2 regions of the Streptosporangium sp. NPDC051022 genome follow, and region 1 is predicted to be linked to the other one. Evidence: riboswitches for the same ligand, from Rfam matches in the RefSeq annotation. Region 1 holds a riboswitch; the other holds the start of a gene.
What was found. A riboswitch is a leader RNA that binds a small molecule or an ion and turns the genes downstream of it on or off. The one in region 1 is predicted to bind glycine.
Positions count from the first base shown of each region.

Region 2: another riboswitch for glycine. It lies ahead of gcvP (aminomethyl-transferring glycine dehydrogenase); the one in region 1 lies ahead of gcvT (glycine cleavage system aminomethyltransferase GcvT).

Region 1 is NZ_JBFBCF010000002.1:448,753-452,147, forward strand. Features, by position in the region: gene gcvH (glycine cleavage system protein GcvH) at 1-355, opposite strand, end outside; gene gcvT (glycine cleavage system aminomethyltransferase GcvT) at 352-1,443, opposite strand; glycine riboswitch at 1,484-1,568, opposite strand; glycine riboswitch at 1,571-1,669, opposite strand; gene AB0N02_RS06040 (gamma-glutamyl-gamma-aminobutyrate hydrolase family protein) at 1,888-2,583, opposite strand; gene AB0N02_RS06045 (3-oxoacyl-ACP reductase) at 2,698-3,395, opposite strand, start outside.
Region 2 is NZ_JBFBCF010000022.1:100,687-104,081, forward strand. Features, by position in the region: gene gcvP (aminomethyl-transferring glycine dehydrogenase) at 1-1,422, opposite strand, end outside; glycine riboswitch at 1,581-1,672, opposite strand; gene AB0N02_RS30560 (MerR family transcriptional regulator) at 1,688-2,218, opposite strand; gene AB0N02_RS30565 (bifunctional nuclease family protein) at 2,453-2,923, opposite strand; gene AB0N02_RS30570 (MerR family transcriptional regulator) at 3,003-3,395, opposite strand, start outside.

The sequences.
Region 1 (3,395 bases):
CGGGGGACAGCAGGTCGTCGGCGTCACCCTCGATGCGGACGCGGAACAACCAGCCATCACCGTAGGGGTCACTGTTGACCAGCGAGGGGTCGTCCACGACGATCTCGTTGACCTCGACGATCTCACCGCTCACCGGTGCGAAGATGTCGCTCACCGACTTGGTCGACTCGACCTCGCCGACCGCGTCACCCGCGGTCACCGTCGCGCCGACCTCGGGCACCTGCACGTAGACCACGTCACCCAGCGCGTCGGCGGCATAGGCGGTGACACCCACGGTCAGGGTCAGGCCGTCGTCGATGCCCGAGATCCACTCGTGTTCCTTGGTGTAGTGCAGGTCCTCGGGAATGTTGCTCACTTTTTCCTCCTGTAGAAAGGCAGTTCAACGACCTCGACCGGCTCACGGCTACCCCGGATGTCCACGGCCAGGCCGGTGGACACGCCGTTGTCCACGTAGGCCATGGCGATGGGCCTGCCCAGTGACGGGGAAGGCGCTCCGCTGGTGACCTCTCCGACGACGGAACCGTCGTCCGCGAGCACCACCGGATATCCGTGGCGGGGCACCCTGCGGCCGGTCGCGATCAGACCCACCAGACGACGTGTCGGCGGGACGTCCCTGAGCGGTTCCAGGGCGGCCCGGCCGACGAAGTCGCCCGGCTTGTCAAACCTCACCACACGGCCGAGCCCCGCGTCGAACGGAGTCAGTTCCGCGGACAATTCGTTTCCGTAAAGCGGCATGCCCGCTTCGAGGCGGAGGGTGTCGCGCGCGGACAGACCGGCGGGAAGCAGACCGTACGGCTCGCCCGCCTTGGTGAGCGCGGCCCAGAGCGGCTCGGCGTCGGCGGCGGCGACGAACAGCTCGAAGCCGTCCTCGCCGGTGTATCCGGTGCGGGCGATGAGGGCCTGGTACCCGGCCACGGTCGCGGGCAGGCCCGCGTAGTACTTGAGCCCGTCGAGGTCGGCCTCGGTCAGCTCGCCCACGATGTCGCGGGAGCGGGGGCCCTGGACGGCGATCAGCGCGTACTGCTCGGAGCGGTCCTCCACCGCGGCGTCGAAGGCCCCGGAGCGCTCGGTCAGCTCGGCGGCCACCCGGGGGTAGTTGGAGGCGTTGGCGACGACCATGAACTCGTCGCCGGCCAGGCGGTAGACGATCAGGTCGTCCAGCACGCAGCCCCGGGAATCGACGATCATCGTGTAGCGGGCGCGTCCGGGCTCCAGAGCGGAGATGTGGCCGACGAGCGCGTGGTCGAGCGCCTCGCCCGCCTGCGGGCCGGTCACGAAGATCTCGCCCATGTGGGACAGGTCGAACAGGCCCGCCGCCTGGCGGACCGCCTTGTGCTCGGCGGACTCGCTGCCGTAGCGCAGCGGCATCAACCAGCCCGCGAAATCGGTCAGCGTCGCGCCGAGGGCCTCGTGGACGCCGCGCAGCGGCGTGGGTCGGGACATGTTCGCACCTCAGACAGGGGTCGGATGAGAGCATCCTCCCCCTCTGTCATGGATGCCTGAGAGCTTCGCCCGTTTTTTGCCGGACTTTCACCTTCGGCGAGGCCACAGGGCCTGCTTTCCAGAGGCACCTACCCGCACGGTCCTTTGCCTTGAGAGGTTCGCGGGGAGGGCTTGCTCCTTCAGGGGTCCTGGCCTGGCTGTCAGGACGCTCTCCCGCACGGGTTCATCGGTGTCGTGGCCAGCCTAACCGTACGTACCGGCCGAGCGAAATCCCCGCGCCGTCCCGTTCCTTCCCGGCCCCCGCCCGGCGCCCTCCCGCCGGGGGCGTCCTCGCGGGCCGGCCCGGGCCCGCCGTCCGGGAAGGCGGCGGGTTCGGCGGCCGGTTCAGTGGCGGACTCAGCGGCGGACTCAGTGGCGGACTGAGCGGCGGACTGAGCGGCGGACTCAGGGGCGGGCGTGCCGTACCAGGGCCTCGAAGAGCGCGGACTCGCCGGAGGCCTCGGGGTGCCACTGGACCGCGAGGGCGAACGGATGTCCCTCCAGCTCGACGGCCTCGACCGTGCCGTCCGCCGCGCGGGCGGTCACGGCCAGGCCGGTGCCGACCTCGTCCACGGCCTGGTGGTGGTAGTGGGCCACCTCGGTGGGGTCCGCGCCCAGGATCTCGGCGGTCAGGCTGCCGGGGACGGGCCGTACCGGCATCCGGCCGAACAGGCCGGGGGCGGGCGCGTGGGCGCGGTCGCCGACCACGTCGGGCAGGTGCTGGTGCAGGCTGCCGCCGAGGGCGACGTTGAGGACCTGCAGGCCCCGGCAGATCCCCAGGAACGGGATCCTCAGCTCCAGCGCGGCCGCGACCAGGCCGAACTCGGCGTCGTCGCGGAAGTCGCGGACGTAGCCGGTCTGTTCGTGCGGGGCCCGGCCGTACCGTGCCGGGTCGATGTCACCGCCGCCGGCCAGGATCAGCCCGTCCAGACGGCCGGCCACCGTGGCGGGCTCGCCCGCCGGGGGCAGGATCACCGGCTGGCCGCCCGCGCGGACCACGTGGTCGACGTAGTCGTACGGCAGCAGCGCGGTGGTCGTCTCCCAGACGGTGAACCTCGCGGGCTCGACGTAGCAGGTGATGCCGATGACGGGACGGGACATGATCTCTTTCCTGCCGAGGCCGGGACGTGGGGCGCAGATCCACGTCCCGGCGCGCTCTCGATGGCAACCGATGACGGCCACCGATGGAAGACGGTGGCCACCAGGGACGGGTGGCTACAGCGGTGTGACGTAGGCGCCGGAGATGCCGCCGTCGACCAGGAACTCGGAGCCGGTGATGAAGCTCGCGTCGTCGGAGGCCAGGAACGCCACCGCGGCGGCGATCTCGGAGGCCTCGGCGAACCGGCCGAGCGGGATGTGCACCAGGCGGCGCTGCGCGCGCTCGGGGTCCTTGGCGAACAGCTCCTGCAGCAGCGGCGTGTTGACCGGTCCCGGGCAGAGCGCGTTGACCCGGATCCCCTCGCGGGCGAACTGCACCCCGAGCTCCCTGGACATGGCCAGCACCCCGCCCTTGGACGCGGTGTAGGAGATCTGGCTGGTGGCCGAGCCCATCACCGCCACGAACGACGCGGTGTTGATGATCGATCCCTTGCCCTGGCGCCGCATGTAGGGGATGGCGTGCTTGCAGCACAGGTAGACCGAGGTGAGGTTGACCTCCTGCACCCGGCGCCAGGCGTCGAGGCCGGTCTCCAGGATCGAGTCGTCGTCGGGAGGGGAGATGCCCGCGTTGTTGAAGGCGACGTCCACGCTGCCGTAGGTGTCGAACGCGGCCTGGAACGCCCTGGCGACGTCGTCCTCGCTGGTCACGTCGGCCTTGACGAACAGGCCGTCCACCTCGGCCGCCGCCGCCGACCCGCTCGCCTCGTCCAGGTCCACGCACACGACGCGGGCGCCCTCCTCGGCGAACCTGCGCG
Region 2 (3,395 bases), on a different contig from region 1:
GTGGAAGACCGGGTGGGTGAGGTAGTCGCCGGAGCGCGTCAGGGCGGCGGGCAGCGCGTCGTGCGCGGCGGCGTCCACGTCGGCCAGGACGGCGCCGCTGACCTCGAAGGCGGCCAGGACCTGCTCCAGGTGGATGAGCTCGGTCCGCTCGTCGCAGGTGATGCCCACGTGGTCGGCGTCGACCGGGCGCAGGTTGACCCCGATCTCCCTGGCCGCGGCGACGACCTGGGCCGCGCGGCCGGGCACCCGGGCGAGCACGGTGTCGAAGAAGTCGGCGTGGACGACCTCGACGCCGCCGTGGCGCAGGCCCTCAGCCAGGACGACGGCGTGCCGGTGGACGCGCCGGGCGATCCGCCGCAGGCCCTCGGGCCCGTGGTAGACGGCGTACATGCCCGCGATCACCGCGAGCAGCACCTGCGCGGTGCAGATGTTGCTGGTCGCCTTCTCCCTGCGGATGTGCTGCTCGCGGGTCTGCAGCGCGAGGCGGTAGGCCGGGCGCCCGTCGGCGTCCTGGGAGACGCCGACCAGGCGGCCGGGCATCTGCCGCTGCAGGCCGTCGCGGACCGCCATGTAGGCGGCGTGCGGGCCGCCGAAGCCCAGCGGGACGCCGAAGCGCTGCGAGGAGCCGATCGCGATGTCGGCGCCGAGCTCGCCGGGGGCGGCCAGCAGGGTGAGGGCCAGCAGGTCGGCGGCGGCGACCACCTGGGCGCCGCGCGCGTGGGCGGCGTCGGCGACGGCGCGGAAGTCCCCGAGCCGGCCGCTCGCGCCCGGGTACTGCACCAGCACACCGAAACACTCGGGCAACTCGGCGGTGAAGTCGCTCTCGACCAGCTCGATGCCGAGCGGCTCGGCCCTGGTCCTCAGCACGGCCTTGGTCTGCGGCAGCGCGTCGGCGTCGACCACGAACACGTTCGAGGCCGTACGGCCGGCGCGGCGGGCCAGGGTCATGGCCTCGGCGGCGGCGGTCGCCTCGTCGAGCAGGGAGGCGCCCGCGACGGCGAGCCCGGTCAGGTCGGAGACGACCGTCTGGAAGTTGATCAGGGCCTCGAGGCGCCCCTGGGAGATCTCCGGCTGATAGGGGGTGTAGGCGGTGTACCAGCCCGGGTTCTCCAGGAGGTTGCGGCGGATGACGGCCGGGGTGATCGTGTCGTGGTATCCCAGGCCGATCATGGAGGTGAGCACGGTGTTGCGCCCCGCCAGGGCGCGCAGTTCGGCGATGGCCTCGGTCTCGCTCGCGGCCGGCGGCAGCTTCAGCCGGTCCTTGGCCCGGATCGCCTCCGGCACGGCCACCGCGATCAGGTCTGCGGTCGAGGCGAATCCGACCGCCTCGAGCATGCGGGTCTGGTCGGTGTCGGCGGGCCCGATGTGACGGGCGACGAACGGCAGAGGGGTCAGCTCGCTGAGCGGTGACAGATCGGTCATGGAAAGCCTCCCGAGGCGGTGGAGACCGGCGCTGGGCGCGGGCGTATGCCGGATCTCCCCCTCTGTCATCTCAACCTGAGAGTTTCACCTCCCTCGGGCGGGAGGCTTTCCCCGTCGGTGAGACACGCCTGGCGGACGCGCCTGCTTTCCAGAGTCGCCTCGTCCATGCGGTACCGGGTGCCTGAGAGATTCCGGGGAGGTTGCTCCTTCGGCGCCCCGATCGCGTCGGGGTCTCTCCCGCGCGGAGTCAGCAGCGCCCCCAACCTTACCCCGTGCGGCGAGCCCGGCGACGACGGGCCAACTCATCCGCCTGGTGATCGCCTAAAGGGTTCTGGCCCGACTCCGCGCGCTCTCCGGGAAGGTCCGCCAGGGAGCCCTCCACCTCCTGCCAGACCCGGCCGAGCGCGATGCCGAAGACACCCTGACCGCCCTGGAGCAGGTCGATGACCTCGTCGGGCGAGGTGCACTCGTAGACGCTCGCCCCGTCGCTCATGAGCGTGATCTGGGCGAGGTCGTTGACGCCGCGGTCACGCAGGTGCTGGACGGCGATGCGGATCTGCTGGAGGGAGACGCCCGTGTCGAGCAGCCGCTTGACGACCTTGAGGACCAGGATGTCGCGGAAGCCGTACAACCGCTGGGAACCGGAGCCGTGGGCGGCCCTCACGGTCGGCTCGACCAGACCGGTGCGCGCCCAGTAGTCCAGCTGCCGATAGGTGATGTCGGCCGCGGCGCAGGCGGTCGGGCCGCGGTATCCGATGTCGGCGGGCGGTTTCACCGGCTGCCCGTCGAACAGCAGACCTGCCTCACCAGCACGCTGGCGTGCCTCCCCGCGCCGTTCCGGGTCATCCTGGTCGGCGTTTCTACCCTCGCCGCTGCTGACCGCCACGCGGACCTCCGGCTTTCTCTCATCCCGCGGCCTGATCTGGGGGTTTGCGCACGGCCACGGGTTTCACTTGCACCGTAGGACTGGGACCAAGATCAGTCAACGACCCTACCCGGCGCGTCGTGAAGCGTAAATGCACCGAAATTCCTACCCCGCGCGGCCGAAGTCCTCGGGCGTGATCGTGTCAAGGAACTCCCTGAACTTCTCCACCTCGTCCTCCTGGTCGTCGGGAATGATCACCCCCGCTTCCCGGACCACGTCCTCGCTGGCGAAGATGCGGGCACCCGTTCGAAGCGCCAGGGCTATGGAATCCGAAGGACGGGCGCTCACCTCGACCCCGTTGGAGAACACGAGATCGGCGAAAAATATCCCGTCACGGAGTGCGACGATGTTCACCGTGCTCAGCCGGACACCGAGCGCGTCGAGCACGTCGCGGAAGAGGTCATGGGTGAGTGGCCGGGGCGGCGGCTCTTCGGCCTGAGCCATGGCGATCGCCGTCGCCTCTGTCATGCCGATCCAGATCGGCAGGTAACGCTCCCCATGCGCCTCCTTCAGCAGGACAATAGGCTGGTTTGAGGGCATCTCAACCCGAACGCCCACGACCTCCATCTGCAACACGGGCTGCTCCGTCTTCGCTGGATTACGACCGGTTTGTTCAACGTAACACTCGTGGGGGGACGAGTGCCTGGTCAGGTTCTCACCGGCCCAAGTCTCCACGCACGGCGGAACGCAGGAGTGAGGCGTGCAATTCCAGTAGAAGGCCGGAAATCTCCCTGGCCGTCTCGTCGGCCCGGTCGATGGCTCCTGGGGCCCTGCGGCGAAGCAGCGGGGCGACGGCCTGCTCCACGAGCCCGGCCTCGCGCTCGGCCGCGGCCTTGACGACCCGCAGGTGACGCGCCCGCAGGCCGAAGGCCGCCAGTGCCCCGACACTGCGGGCCACGGCCAGCGCCTCGGCGCCGTAGTAGCGGGCCACGGCGGCCACCAGGCCGAAATCCTCGAGCTCGGCGAGGGTCGTCTCGTCGAGCTCGGCGGCGGCCAGCAACTCCGCCCGGGTGAGCCGGACCTCGGCCGGCGCCTCGTCGGGGAGGGC